Regions from separate parts of the Streptomyces sp. NPDC030862 genome, predicted to be linked through region 2. Evidence: riboswitches for the same ligand, from Rfam matches in the RefSeq annotation. Region 2 holds a riboswitch; the other holds the start of a gene.
The links. A riboswitch is a leader RNA that binds a small molecule or an ion and turns the genes downstream of it on or off. The one in region 2 is predicted to bind S-adenosylmethionine.

Region 1: another riboswitch for S-adenosylmethionine. It lies ahead of thrC (threonine synthase); the one in region 2 lies ahead of ACZ42X_RS27225 (aminotransferase class V-fold PLP-dependent enzyme).

What each region holds. Positions count from the first base shown of each region.
Region 1 covers NZ_JBVIEN010000009.1:284,596-292,096, forward strand. Annotated here, with positions in the region: gene groL (chaperonin GroEL) at 1-952, opposite strand, end outside; gene ACZ42X_RS24800 (cold-shock protein) at 1,286-1,489, opposite strand; gene ACZ42X_RS24805 (ubiquitin-like small modifier protein 1) at 1,902-2,180, opposite strand; gene thrC (threonine synthase) at 2,215-3,531, opposite strand; SAM riboswitch class I at 3,525-3,672, opposite strand; gene ACZ42X_RS24815 (glucosyl-3-phosphoglycerate synthase) at 3,789-4,745, shown strand; gene ACZ42X_RS24820 (alpha,alpha-trehalose-phosphate synthase (UDP-forming)) at 4,791-6,242, shown strand; gene otsB (trehalose-phosphatase) at 6,743-7,501, opposite strand, start outside.
Region 2 covers NZ_JBVIEN010000011.1:2,592-10,092, reverse strand. Annotated here, with positions in the region: gene qcrA (cytochrome bc1 complex Rieske iron-sulfur subunit) at 1-121, shown strand, start outside; gene qcrB (cytochrome bc1 complex cytochrome b subunit) at 118-1,749, shown strand; gene trpD (anthranilate phosphoribosyltransferase) at 1,889-2,953, shown strand; SAM riboswitch class IV at 3,058-3,175, shown strand; gene ACZ42X_RS27225 (aminotransferase class V-fold PLP-dependent enzyme) at 3,350-4,717, shown strand; partial or broken gene ACZ42X_RS27220 (glycerate kinase family protein) at 4,710-5,858, opposite strand; gene ACZ42X_RS27215 (SLC13 family permease) at 5,855-7,285, opposite strand; gene ACZ42X_RS27210 (response regulator transcription factor) at 7,347-7,501, opposite strand, start outside.

The DNA.
Region 1 (7,501 bases), on a different contig from region 2:
CGCGGCCCAGCAGGTCGAGACCGGCGTTCTCCAGCTTGAGGCCGACCTCCTCGGAGATGACCGTGCCGCCGGTGAGGATGGCGATGTCGTTCAGCATGGCCTTGCGGCGGTCGCCGAAGCCCGGGGCCTTGACGGCGACGGACTTGAAGGTGCCGCGGATCTTGTTGACGACCAGCGTCGACAGGGCCTCGCCCTCGACGTCCTCGGCGATGATCAGCAGCGGCTTGCCCGACTGCATGACCTTCTCCAGCAGCGGGAGGAGGTCCTTCACGGAGGAGATCTTGGAGTTGACGATCAGGATGTACGGGTCCTCCAGAGAGGCCTCCATACGCTCCATGTCGGTGGCGAAGTACGCCGAGATGTAGCCCTTGTCGAAGCGCATACCCTCGGTGAGCTCCAGCTCCAGACCGAAGGTCTGGGACTCCTCGACGGTGATGACGCCTTCCTTGCCGACCTTGTCCATCGCCTCGGCGATGAGCTCGCCGATCTGCGTGTCGGCGGCGGAGATGGAGGCGGTGGAGGCGATCTGCTCCTTCGTCTCGACCTCCTTCGCCTGGTCGAGCAGCGCACCGGAGACGGCCTCGACGGCCTTCTCGATGCCGCGCTTCAGGGCCATCGGGTTGGCGCCGGCGGCGACGTTGCGCAGACCCTCGCGGACGAGCGCCTGGGCGAGGACGGTCGCGGTGGTCGTACCGTCACCGGCGACGTCGTCCGTCTTCTTGGCGACTTCCTTGACCAGCTCGGCGCCGATCTTCTCGTACGGGTCCTCGAGCTCGATCTCCTTGGCGATGGAGACACCATCGTTGGTGATCGTGGGGGCGCCCCACTTCTTCTCGAGGACGACGTTGCGACCCTTGGGGCCCAGGGTCACCTTGACGGCGTCGGCGAGCTGGTTCATGCCGCGCTCGAGGCCGCGCCGTGCCTCCTCGTCGAACGCGATGATCTTGGCCATGTGAAGTGGTCCTCCCGGACTGGGGTGGATGCTCCGGACCGCGCTGGCGCCCGCGACGGACGGCCTGCATGCCCCTGTGGTTCCTTGCCCCACCGGCCTGCGGACCTCACCGACTCGGTCCTTCGTTGTCACTCTCACCTTCAGAGTGCTAACGCCAATGATTAGCACTCGACCCCTTCGAGTGCAAGCTCCTCCCACGGATCTCCCAGGGATCGAGAGCCCTCGATCCCCTCCGCGTGTACGCGTGCGCGCACGCGCGAGGGGCCCGCATCCTGTGCGGATGCGGGCCCCTCGGCACCACTGTGAAAGTCGCTGGCCGAAACGCGTCTGCCGCTAGCCGGCGAGCTTGACCATGTCCGCCTGCGGACCCTTCTGGCCCTGCGAGATCTCGAACTCGACTCGCTGACCTTCCTCCAGGGTGCGGTAGCCGTCCATCTGGATCGCGCTGTAGTGGACGAATACATCCGCACCACCGTCGACCGCGATGAAGCCGTACCCCTTCTCCGCGTTGAACCACTTGACGGTGCCCTGAGCCATGCCTAACTCCCCTATTACTGGCCCTTGCACAGGACCGCACTTCGCGGACCCGGGTCAGACCTCACCCGCTGACAGGAACGGGTGTGCGCCGGAACGCGTCGACCGCCGCTGAATGTATCTGTCCAACTGCCGTCTGCAACAGGTCAATCGGACGAGAATTCCGAGCATGCGTGAACGGAAAAGTAGGCGGAATTCGCCAGAATCCTGGGCAAGTCGGGCCCGGCAAAGCGCACATTCGGCGCATCAGGCACGGGTACTTTGACTGCATCTTGTCGCGCCGGGGCGTGAATTCATATGCGCGTGACATGACCGGCGGCGGGGGCTTCCCCAACTCTACCGCGCTCAACCATGCGGAAATGCCCCCTGCGCACCGTGTGCGGAGGGGGCAATTCCGGAAAGCGCTATCCCTGGGCTAGCAACCGCCGGCCACGGCGGGAATGATCGACACGCCCGCGCCGTCCGGCGTGGCGGTCTCCAGACCCTGCTCGAAGCGGACGTCGTCGTCGTTCACGTACACGTTGACGAAGCGGCGCAGCTTGCCCTGGTCGTCCAGGACGCGGGCGGCGATGCCCGGGTGGTTCTTCTCCAGCGACTCGATGACCTCGGCGAGGGTCGCGCCCTCCGCCGGGACCTCGGCCTGGCCGCCCGTGTACGTGCGGAGGATGGTGGGGATGCGCACGTTGACGCTCATGTCGTGATGCCTTTCAGTACGAGCTCAGGTCGGGTCAGGCCAGGCCGGCGTCGCGGAACGCGTCCAGGCTCGGGCGGATCGTGGCGGTCGCCTGCGAGGTGGCGGCCACGGCGTCGAGGGTCTTCAGGCCGTCGCCCGTGTTGAGCACGACCGTGGTGAGGGACGGGTCCAGCACACCAGCCTCGATGAGCTTCTTCGTCACGCCCACGGTCACACCGCCCGCCGTCTCCGCGAAGATGCCCTCCGTACGGGCCAACAGCTTGATCGCGTCGACCACCTGCTCGTCGTTGACGTCCTCGACCGCGCCGCCGGTGCGGCGGGCGATGTCCAGGACGTACGGGCCGTCGGCGGGGTTGCCGATGGCGAGCGACTTGGCGATGGTGTTCGGCTTCTGGGGGCGTACGACGTCGTGGCCGGCCTTGAAGGCGGCCGACACCGGGGAGCAGCCCTCCGCCTGGGCGCCGAAGATCTTGTACGGCTTGTCCTCGACCAGGCCCAGCTTGATGAGCTCCTGCAGCCCCTTGTCGATCTTCGTCAGCTGCGATCCGGACGCGATCGGGATGACGAGCTGGTCGGGCAGCCGCCAGCCGAGCTGCTCGCAGATCTCGTACGCGAGCGTCTTCGAGCCCTCCGCGTAGTACGGGCGGAGGTTGACGTTCACGAAGCCCCAGCCCTCGCCGAGCGGGTCGCCGATGAGCTCGGAGCAGAAGCGGTTGACGTCGTCGTAGTTGCCCTCGATGCCGACCAGGTCACCGCCGTACACCGCGGCCATGACGACCTTGCCCTGCTCCAGGTCGTGCGGGATGAACACACAGGAGCGGAAGCCGGCCCGGGCGGCGGCGGCGCCGACCGCGCCCGCCAGGTTGCCGGTGGAGGAGCAGGACAGGGTGGTGAAGCCGAAGGCGCGGGCGGCCTCCAGGGCTTGGGCGACGACGCGGTCCTTGAAGGAGTGCGTGGGGTTGCCGGAGTCGTCCTTGACGAAGAGCTTGCCCGGCTCGACGCCGAGCTCGCGGCCCAGGTTGTCGGCCTGGACGAGCTTGGTCCAGCCCGGGTTCAGGTTCGGCTTGTCCGCGACGTCGGCGGGGACGGGCAGCAGGGGCGCGTACCGCCAGATGTTGGCGGGCCCGGCCTCGATCCGCTTGCGCAGGGCCTCGGGGTCGCCGCTCGGCAGGTCGTACGCGATCTCGAGCGGCCCGAAACACTGCTCGCAGGCGAAGAGGGGGCCGAGGGGGAAGCGCTCACCGCATTCGCGACAGGAGAGGGCGGAGGCGGGCCCGAGGTCGACGTTCTGGGTGGCGTCCGGGGTGGCGACGGTCTGTACAGCCATGGAGGCGAGGCCCTTTCTCCTCATCTTCCTCATGGCGCACTTCGCCATGAGACGGATTTGGCACCTTCCCTAGCCGGGGCCTCGCGTTGCGCAGATGTGCGAGTGCCGACTGGAGGGTTGCCGGGGCTTCAACGGGCCGTATCCCTCTGCCCCTCTGGATGAGCGGTATTCGATTGTGTGCGCGGGGGACCCGACAGGTGACGGTCATCCGCGTTGTTCAAGACTGTAACCGAACCCCTGGACGCTTGAGATGGTCGTCCGATACGCGAGATGGAGATCACGTGCTGGAAGAGGTGGAGCGCTGGCTGGACCGGCGGTCCTGGTCCGTTGCGGAGCGACCGCTCGACCGGCTGCTCGCGGCGAAACGCGGGGCGACCCGCGGTACGACCGTCAGTGTCGTCCTGCCGGCGCTCAACGAGGAGGCGACGGTCGGCGAGATCGTCACAGTGATCCGCCGCGAGCTGATGTCCGGCGCCGTGCCGCTGGTGGACGAGCTGGTGGTGATCGACTCGGGCTCGACCGACCGTACGGCGGAGGTGGCGCGCGCGGCCGGGGCGCGGGTGGAGCACCGGGACGCGATACTCCCCCGGATACCGGCGCTGCCCGGCAAGGGCGAGGTGCTGTGGCGGTCGCTGTTCGTGACGAGCGGCGACATCGTGTGCTTCGTCGACGCGGATCTGGTCGACTTCTCGGCGGACTTCGTGTCCGGGATCGTGGGGCCGCTGCTGACCGACCCGTCCGTGCAGTTCGTGAAGGCGATGTACGACCGGCCGCTGGGCGGTGCCGTCGGCCAGGGCGGGCGGGTGACGGAGCTGGTGGCGCGGCCGCTGCTGAACCTGCACTGGCCGCAGCTGGCCGGGTTCGTCCAGCCGCTGGGCGGCGAGTACGCGGCGCGGCGCTCGCTGCTGGAGCGGCTGCCGTTCCCGGTGGGGTACGGGGTGGAGCTGGGCCTGCTGGTGGACGCGCTGCACACGGTGGGGCTCGACGCGCTGGCGCAGGTGGACGTGGGCGTGCGCAAGCACCGGCACCAGGACGACCGGGCGCTGGGGCGGATGGCGGCGGCGATCTACCGGACGGCGCAGCTGCGGCTGTCGCGGGGGCACCTGGTGCGGCCGCGGCTGACGCAGTTCGACCGGGGGGAGACGGGGTTCGTGCCGCGGACGCACGCGGTGGACACGGAGGAGCGGCCGCCGATGGCGAGTGTGGCGGAGTACACACGGCGGCGGCGCGTGGCGTGACGGGCGTACGTTTGAGCGTTTCGGCTACGGGCTAGGTTCGTCTCCATGGCGCCCCAGATTCTCGTTGCTTCGAACAGAGGTCCGGTCAGCTACGTGCCGCGTGCGGACGGCACGCTCGACGCCCGGCGCGGCGGGGGCGGGCTGGTCTCGGGCCTGTCCGCGATCGGGCCGGACGCGGGGGCGCTGTGGGTGTGCGCGGCGCTGGGCGACGGCGACCGGGAGGCGGTGCGGCGCGGGATCTCCGAGCCCGGTGTGCGGATGCTCGACATCGACGCGGCGACGCACTCGGCGGCGTACAACGGCATCGCGAACTCGGTGCTGTGGTTCGTGCACCACATGCTGTACCAGACGCCGCTGGAGCCCGTGTACGACGCGGAGTTCCGGCGCCAGTGGGACGCGTACCGGCTCTACAACCGGGCCTTCGCGGCGGCGCTGGCGGCGGAGGCGGACCGGGACGCGACGGTGATCATCCAGGACTACCACCTGGCCCTCGCCCCCGGCATGCTGCGCGAGCTCCGCCCCGACCTGCGGATCGGGCACTTCTCCCACACGCCGTGGGCGCCGCCGGAGTACTTCCGGATGCTGCCGGACGACATCGCCGAGGAGCTGCTGCTCGGCATGCTGGGCGCGGACCGCCTCGGCTTCCTCACCTCGCGGTGGCGGCGCGCCTTCCAGGACTGCTGCCAGGCGGTGCTCGGGCACTACGACGGGATGGCGTACTGGCCCCGGGACCAGGAGCCGAGCTTCGAGTACCGCATCCCGGGCCACCAGCGGCGGCGGACGTACCTGGGGGTGCACGGCCTGGGCGCGGACGCGGACTTCCTGCGCGAGCGGTCGCGGCGGGCGGACGTGGACGACCGGATGGCGGCGCTGCGGGAGCAGATCGGCGGGGCGGACCGGCGCGTGATCGTCCGCGTGGACCGCACGGAGCTCTCCAAGAACATCGTGCGCGGCCTGCTGGCGTACCGCGCCCTCCTGGAACAGCGCCCGGAGTGGCACGAGCGGGTGGTCCACCTCGCCTTCGCCTACCCCTCCCGGCAGGACCTGCCCGTGTACCGCGAGTACACGGCGCGGGTGTCGCAGCTGGCGGACGAGATCAACGCGGAGTACGGCCGCGACGGCTGGACCCCCGTCATCCTCCACGTCGAGGACGACTTCGCCCGCTCGCTGGCCGCCTACCGCCTCGCGGACGTGGCCCTCGTCAACCCCATCCGCGACGGCATGAACCTCGTCGCCAAGGAGGTCCCCGTCGTCTCCGACCGGGGCTGTGCGCTGGTGCTGTCGCGGGAGGCGGGCGCGTACGAGGAGCTGCGCGACGAGGCGATCACCGTGAACCCCTACGACGTGACCGGCACGGCCGAGGCGCTCCACGAGGCCCTGACGATGCCGACGGCGGAACGCGACGAACGCACGAAGCGCCTCGCCTCCGCGGCGACGGCGCTCCCGCCCCACCAGTGGTTCCTGGACCAGCTGCACGCGCTGCGGGAGCTGGGCTAGGGGCCTGGTCCCCCACCCCTCCCCCTACGCCCTGGCGGGCGCGGGGGGACCCCCACTTCCCGTAACCGGGGCTCTGCCCCGGACCCGGGGGTGTCGTGTATGTGGGGGCTGACGCCCCCACCCCCCTTGGGCGCGCCCGCTTCGCGGCGCGAAGCCGCCGCCCCAGGGGTGCGGGGCGCAGCCCGCACAGCCGGCCCGCTGCCACAGCGGGCGCGGCGCGAAGCTGCCGCCCCAGGGGGTGCGGGGTCCAGCCCGCACAGCCGGCCCGCTGCCACAGCGGGCGCGGCGCAAAGCTGCCGCCCCAGGCACGGGGCCCCAGCTCTCGTCTCGCCGCCGCCGCACGGATGTGCAGGGGCGGCGCGAAGCTGCCGCCGTAGGGGGTGCGGGGCGCAGCCCCGCTAACCCGACCCCGGGGGTCTGGGGGCGCAGCCCCCAGTTACGGGAAGTGGGGGTCCCCCCGCGCCCGCCAGGGCGTAGGGGGAGGGGTGGGGGAAAGGCCCTCAGCGCCCGGACACCTGACGCGCCAGCGACTGCAGGAGGTCCACCACCGCCGGCGGGCCCGGGACCGCCAGGTCCGCGCGGGTGGCGAGGTCGGGGACCTCGGCGCTGGCGCTGCAGATGAGGAGGCCCGGGGTGCCGTCGGAGCGGAGTTTCTCGACGGCCGCGAAGGCGGGGAGGTCGCCGAGGTCGTCACCGGCGTACAGGACCGTCGTGGCGCCGGTGGCGCGGACGTGGTCCGTGAGGGCGACGCCCTTGTCCATGCCCGGGGGCCGCAGCTCCAGGACCAGGCGGCCGGGCTCCAGGACCAGGCCGTGGCGGGTGGCGAGGTCGGCGAGGGGCTCGCGCAGGGCGTCGAAGGCGGCCTGCGGGTCCTCCGCGCGGCGGGTGTGGACCGCGACCGCGCGGCCCTTCTCCTCCGTCCAGGTGCCGCGCCAGGCGCCCGCGCGGTCCAGGACGCCCGGCAGCTCCGCGCGGACCGCCGCGACGCCCGGGTGCTCCGGGGCCGCGCGGACCGTGCCCGTCACGGCGTCCCAGCGCTCGGCGCCGTAGTGGCCGAGGACGACGAGGTGTTCCAGGCCCGGTACGCCGGCGAAGCCGCCGTACCGTACCGCCACGCCCGCCGGGCGGCCGGTGATCACGGCGATGGACGCGACGTGCGGCGCCAGCGCCGCGAGGGCGGCGACCGCGCCGGGGTGGGCGCGCGCCTGCTCGGGGTCGTCGACGATCTCGGCGAGGGTGCCGTCGAAGTCGAGGCCGAT
Region 2 (7,501 bases):
CTTCGGCCCGGCCGGTCACGCCCTTCCGCAGCTGCGGATCGGCGTCAATGACGAGGGCTTCCTCGAGGCGCTCGGCGACTTCGAGGAGCCCGTCGGTCCTGCATTCTGGGAGCGCGGATGAGCACCACGACCGCAACAGACGCACAGCGGAAGGCGCCCGCCGGCGAGCGGGTGGCCGACTGGGCCGACGGCCGTCTCGGGATCTACTCCCTGGCCAAGGCCAACATGCGGAAGATCTTCCCGGACCACTGGTCCTTCATGCTGGGTGAGATCTGCCTCTACAGCTTCATCATCATCATCCTCACGGGTGTGTACCTGACGCTGTTCTTCCACCCGAGCATGAACGAGATCGAGTACCACGGCTCGTACGTGCCGATGCAGGGCATCCGCATGACCGAGGCGTACGCCTCGACCCTGGACATCAGCTTCGACGTCCGCGGTGGTCTGCTCATCCGGCAGATCCACCACTGGGCCGCGGTGGTCTTCCTCGCCGGCATGTTCGTGCACATGATGCGCGTCTTCTTCACCGGCGCGTTCCGCAAGCCGCGTGAGATCAACTGGCTGTTCGGCTTCCTGCTGTTCGTCCTGGGCATGTTCACCGGTTTCACCGGTTACTCGCTCCCGGACGACCTGCTCTCCGGCACCGGTGTCCGCTTCACCCAGGGCGCGATCCTGTCCACGCCGATCGTCGGCACGTACATCTCGATGTTCCTGTTCGGCGGGGAGTTCCCGGGCCACGACATCATCGCCCGGTTCTACTCGATCCACATCCTGCTGCTGCCGGGCATCATGCTCGGCCTCGTGGTGGCGCACCTGATCCTGGTCTTCTACCACAAGCACACGCAGTTCCCCGGCCCCGGCCGGACGAACAAGAACGTCGTCGGCATGCCGCTGCTGCCGGTGTACATGGCCAAGGCCGGAGGCTTCTTCTTCCTGGTCTTCGGTGTCATCTCGGTCATCGCCGCGCTGTTCACGATCAACCCGATCTGGGCGCTCGGCCCGTACCGTCCGGACCAGGTGTCCACCGGCGCCCAGCCCGACTGGTACATGGGCTTCGCCGAGGGTCTGATCCGTGTCATGCCGGGCTGGGAGATCACCCTGTGGGGTCACACGCTCGTCCTGGGCGTGTTCATCCCGCTGGTCGTCTTCGGCATCATGCTCGGCGCGATCGCGATGTACCCGTTCATCGAGTCGTGGATCACCGGTGACAAGCGGGAGCACCACCTCCTGGACCGGCCGCGCAACGCGCCGACCCGGACCGCCCTCGGTGTCGCCTGGGTGACCGCGTACATGATCATGCTGATCGGTGGTGGCAACGACATCTTCGCCACTCACTTCCATCTGTCGATCAACGCGATCACCTGGTTCGTCCGGATCTTCTTCTTCCTCGGTCCGGTCATCGCCTTCGTCGTCACCAAGCGGATCTGCCTGGGTCTGCAGCGGCGCGACAAGGACAAGGTGCTGCACGGCCGGGAGACCGGCATCATCAAGCGCCTGCCGCACGGCGAGTTCGTCGAGATCCACGAGCCCCTCAGCCAGGCCCAGCTGCACGCGCTCACCGCGCACGAGCAGTACACGCCGGCCGAGATCGGCCCGACGGTCGACGAGAACGGCGTCGAGCGCAAGCCGACCCGCACGGAGAAGCTCCGCGCCAAGCTCAGCAAGGGCTACTTCGGGGACGGCAACCAGGTCCCGAAGGCCAGCGTGGAGGAGTACAAGGAGATCACCAGTGGCCACGGCCACCACTGATCGACCGGCACTCGCCGCCTGACCCACACGGTCGCCACACCGCACAGAGCCCCGTCCATTCACCGGACGGGGCTCTTTGCCGTGCCCGTGGCTCGATAGGCTGTGGTCATCCCCGTACACACGGACACCAGGAGCGACCATGAGCGCTGTGCAACCCGCTGGAGGACCGAGCTCGGCGGGCCGCTCCTGGCCCGTGGTGCTGAACGGCCTGCTGGAGGGGCGCGACCAGAGCGCCGACGACACGGCGTGGGCGATGGACCGCATCATGAGCGGCGAGGCCACCGACGCCCAGATCGCCGGGTTCGCCGTGGCCCTGCGCGCCAAGGGCGAGACCGTCGAGGAGATCTCCGGCCTGGTCCGGACGATGTACGCGCACGCCAACCTGATCGAGGTGCCCGGCCCGTCCGTCGACATCGTCGGTACGGGCGGCGACGGCGCCAAGACCGTCAACATCTCCACCATGTCGGCGATCGTCGTCGCCGGCACCGGCGCCAAGGTCGTCAAGCACGGCAACCGCGCCGCCTCCTCCGCCTCCGGGGCCTCGGACGTCCTGGAGAAGCTCGGCGTCAATCTGGAGCTGACGCCCCGGCGGGTCGCCGAGGTGGCCGAGGAGGCGGGCGTCACCTTCTGCTTCGCGGTGAAGTTCCACCCCGCGCTGCGCCATGTGGCCGCCGCCCGCAAAGAGCTCGGCATCCGCACCACCTTCAACTTCCTCGGGCCGCTGACCAACCCCGCCCGGGTCAAGGCCCAGGCCACCGGTGTCGCGGACGCCCGCATGGCGCCCATCCTCGCCGGGGTCCTCGCCGAGCGCGGCTCCTCCGCGCTGGTCTTCCGCGGCGACGACGGCCTGGACGAGCTGACCACCACCGCCACCTCGAAGGTGTGGGTGGTACGGGACGGGGCCGTGCGCGAGGAGTCCTTCGACCCGCGGGACGTGGGCATCGCGCTCGTACCGGTCGAGGCGCTGCGCGGGGCGGACGCCTCGTACAACGCCGATGTGGCGCGCCGGCTGCTGGCGGGGGAGACCGGGCCCGTGCGGGACGCGGTGCTGCTCAACTCCGCGGCGGCGCTGGTGGCGCTGGAGCCCACGGACGCGCCGCTCGCCGAGCAGATCCGGGCCGGCATGGCCAAGGCGGCCGAGTCCATCGACTCGGGCGCGGCGCGCGCGGCGCTCGACCGGTGGGTGGAGGCCAGCCACCGCTGAACACGCGCGGGTGGGTGTGACGCGAGGCGCGGTCCGGCCCCTCTTGTCTCAAGAGCCGGACTGCGCCTTGCGCATGCCGAGACGTATGGCATGATGCCATTCAAGGTCATGAGTGACAGCGACTACGGCCCCGGCCCGCTGTCCGGCAACCCTCCGTCCGTGGCGGGGTGCCCCGGGTGAAGACCAGGTCGCAGGCAGCGAGGTCTGCGGCAAGCGCGGACCCCTGCACACCCTGGGGTCCTGGTCCTCAAGGGAGCAGTCTCGTGAGCAAGCGAATGCGATAGGGCGTATCGCCCCTTCTTCGGCACCCCCTTTTTCCTTCCGCCGCGTCCGCACCCCTGTGACACCCCTGTGCGTCGACGCGTCGAATTCGCCTGCCCTGTACGGGAGTTCGCCATGTCCGTCTTCACCGCTGCCGCCGATCAGTCCGTTTGTACGCCGCTGCCCGTTCTGGGCCGAGATGTCACCGTGCCGCTCGTCACCGGCGGTGAGGTCACCTACGCCGCGCTCGACTACGCCGCCAGCGCGCCCGCGCTCCAGCGGGTGTGGGACGACGTCGCCGCGTACGCCCCGTACTACGGCAGCGTGCACCGCGGCGCCGGGTACCTCTCACAGCTGTCGACCGACCTCTTCGAGAACAGCCGCGCCACCGTCGCCGAGTTCCTCGACTGCCGCGAGGACGACGAGGTCGTCTTCACCCGCTCCACCACCGACTCGCTCAACCTGCTGGCCGCCGCCCTGCCCGCCGACTGCCAGGTGTTCGTCTTCGAGACCGAGCACCACGCCTCGCTGCTCCCCTGGAGGGACGCCCGCGTCACCTACCTCAACGCGCCCCGTACGCCGGGCGAGGCGGTCGACACGCTGGAGCGCGCCCTCGCCGACCGCGACCCCTACGGCCCGGCCCTCGTCTGCGTCACCGGCGCGTCCAATGTGACGGGTGAGCTGTGGCCGGTACGGGAGCTCGCCGCCGCCGCCCACGCGCACGGCGCCCGCATCGTGCTGGACGCCGCCCAGCTGGCGCCCCATCACCCCGTGTCCGTACGCGACCTGGACGTCGACTGGGTCGCCTTCTCCGGGCACAAGCTGTACGCGCCGTTCGGCTCCGGCGTGCTCGCCGGACGGGCCGACTGGCTGCAGGAGGCCGAGCCGTACCTGGCGGGCGGCGGCGCGTCGCGCACGGTGGCCCGGCGGGCCGACGGCGGCGTCGACGTCGAGTGGCACACCACCGCGGCCCGCCACGAGGCCGGCTCGCCGAACGTCATCGGCGCGTACGCCATCGCCTCCGCCTGCAAGGCGCTGACCGAGGCCGGCTTCGACGACCTGGTGGCGCGCGAGCGGTACCTGATCGGCAGGGTGCGCGAGGGCCTGGCCGAGGTGCCCGAGGTGCGGGTGCTGTCGCTCTTCGGCGACGACGCGCCCCGCGTCGGCGTCATCTCCTTCGTGGTCGACGGCTGGAACAGCTCGCACTTCGCGGCGGCGCTCTCCGCCGAATACGGCATCGGCGTGCGCGACGGCCTGTTCTGCGCCCACCCGCTGGTGCGGACGCTGCTCGGCAGCGACCCGCAGCAGATCGGCGAGTGCGGCTCGCCCGAGGCGGCTCCGCCCGGCGAGAAGTCGCTCAACGCGATCCGGGTCAGCTTCGGGGCGGGGACGCCGGATGAGCACGTCGACCGTTTCGTTCGGGCCGTGAAGGAGCTCGTGCGGGACGGGGCGAAGTGGAACTACCGTACGGAGGACGGGCGTTGTGTGCCCGACCGCGGCTGACCAGGCGCGTGCCCACCAGGACCGTGCGCAGCGCCCGCTCGGCCGCGTCCGCCAGCAGTTCGGCCGCCCGCTCCAGGGACTCCTGGAGCGGCAGCGGCCCGGGCGCCAGCGACTCGTAGGCGTCCAGCTCCGCGTCGCGGGCGCCCGGGCCGAGCGTGCCGGCCAGCGCGAGGACCGGCACCCCCGCCTCCCGGGCGCGGCGCGCCACCTCGCCCGGGATCTTCCCGCGCACGGTCTGCGCGTCGAGGGCGCCCTCGCCCGTGATGACCAGGTCCGCGCGGGCCAGCCGCGCGCCGAGGTCCAGCCCGTCGAGCAGCACCTCGAACCGGGGCAGCAGCCGGGCGCCGAGCGCCGCGAGCCCCGCGCCCAGGCCGCCGGACGCGCCGGTGCCGGGCGCCCCGCGCAGGTCGACGCCCGGGGCGAACGCCTCCGTGAGCGCCGCCGCCCAGCGCTCCAGCGCCGCCGACAGGACCTCGACCTGTTCCGGTGACGCGCCCTTCTGCGGGCCGAAGACCCGCGCCACCCCGCGCTCGCCGCACAGCACGTTGTACGGGTTGCACGCCACCAGCAGCTCGGCCTCCGCCAGGCGCGGGTCGAGCCCGTCGGCGTCGATGGCCGCGAGTCGCCCCAGAGCGGCGCCCCCGCGCGGGAGTTCGCGGCCGTCCGCGTCCAGCAGGCGTACGCCCAGCGCCTGGAGCGCGCCGGCGCCCCCGTCCGACGTACCGGAGTCGCCGCAGCCGACGAGGATGCGGCGGGCACCGGAGTCCAGGGCCGCGCGCAGCAGTTCGCCGACGCCGTACGTGGTCGTGGCGCCGGGGTCGCGGCGGCCGGGCTCCACCAGCGCGAGACCCGCGACGGCGGCCATCTCCACCACCGCCGAACCGTCGCCGAGCAGCGCGAAGTGGCTCTCCACGGGTGAGCCCAGCGGCCCGGTCGCCACGCACGGCACCAGCCGCCCGCCGGTCGCGGCGGCCAGCGCCTCCGCCGTACCCTCGCCGCCGTCGACCAGCGGGATCAGGTCCAGCCGCGCGCCCGGCAGGACCCGCCGCACGCCCTCGGCGATGGACTCGGCGGCCTGCCGCGCGGACAGGGACTCCTTGAAGCCGCTGGGCGCGACGGCGATGCGGTACGAGTGGCTCATGGCTGGGACTCCAGGAGGACGGGCACGCCGAGCAGCGGCCAGACGGTCAGGGCGAACAGCAGCACCACGCCCGCGGTGAGCGGGGCCAGCACGGCCGACAGCCGCAGCAGGTCACGCGGCGTATAGGTGGGCACGCCGTCCGGTACGTCCGCGAAGAGGGCCACCGGCTTGGCCGACGCGGGCAGCGTGTGGCAGAACCCGGCCGCGGCGGTGGACGCCAGCGCCGCCGTGACCGGATTGACCCCGGCGGCCGCCGAGGCCGCCACCACCAGCGGCACCAGCACCGAGGAGCGGGCCGAACGGGACTGCAGCACCAGGTGCGCGGCCGTGGAGACGACCACGACCACGGTGAGGAACACCCACGGCGGCGCGTCCACCGGCAGCCCCGCCACCAGCCACCCCGCCGCCCCCGAATCCGCGAGCGCCACACCCATCGCCATCGTCGCCGCCATGAACAGCAGCAGCGGCCACGGCACCGTCCGCAGCGCGTCCTTGAGCCGTACGGTCCCGAGCGCGGGCGACGACGCGACCACCGCGCCGATCAGCGCCACCACCGCGGGCGACACCCGGTGCAGCGGCTCGCTGCACCACAGCACCACCACCGTGGCCAGGAGCAGCGCGCAGCGCGCCTCGGCGATGGACAGCGGCCCGGTCACCGGCGCGGGGGAGTGCGCCTCGATGTCGGCGGGAGTGATGCGCACCGGGCCGCGCCGGTCGGCCCGCGAGGTGGAGGTCAGCAGCACCGCCTCGGCGGCCAGATGGGACGAGACGACCGCGAGCGGCAGGCCGAGCAGCAGCCACTCCACGAACCCCAGCCGCTGCCCCGACTGCTCCCACAGCACGTTGACCGTGATCAGGTGAGCGCCCGCGCCGATCAGCGTTGCCACGGCGGACAGCAGCACGACGGTCGGGAAGAGCAGCGCCAGCATCACCACCAGCCGCCCCCGGTCCGCCAGCACCTTCGCCAGCGCCAGGAAGACCGGCAGCGCGAGCGCGGCCCGCCCCGAGGTGGCCGGGACGGCGAACGACGTCACCACCAGCGCGGCGGTGGTGAGGTGGACCAGCTGCCGTACCGTACGGGCCCCGCTGACCAGGAAGGCCGCGGCCCGCCCCGCCAGCCCCGTCCGGGTGACCGCGGCCGCCAGCACGAACGCGCAGATCAGCAGCCAGATCGTTTCATCGCCCAGCGTCGCGAAGAGCGTCTCGCTGCTGATCACGCCGGTCGCCGTGAGCGCCAGCCCCGCGCCCAGCGCGATGTAGGTGTCGTCGACGGGCGTGGCGATCCACGCGACGGTGGCGAGGACGAACACGCCCAGCGTGAGGCGCGCGTCGGCGCCGAGTCCTGGGAAGTAGGACGGTATCGCCAGCACCGCGCACAGGCCGAGCGCGGCACCCAGCCACACCGCCCGGCTGAGGGAGAGCGTCACACCACCGAGTCTCCCCACCCGCCGTGAGCCCTCAATGAGCCTTCTATGAGGAGAAGTTCATCTACGGCATGCGGTAGCCCATGCCCCGCACCGTCTCCAGCCGCCGCGCCCCCAGCTTCTTGCGCAGATTGCGCACGTACACGTCCACGATGTTCGACCCCGGATCGAAGTCGTACCCCCACACATGGGACAGGATCTGCTCCCGCGACAGCACCT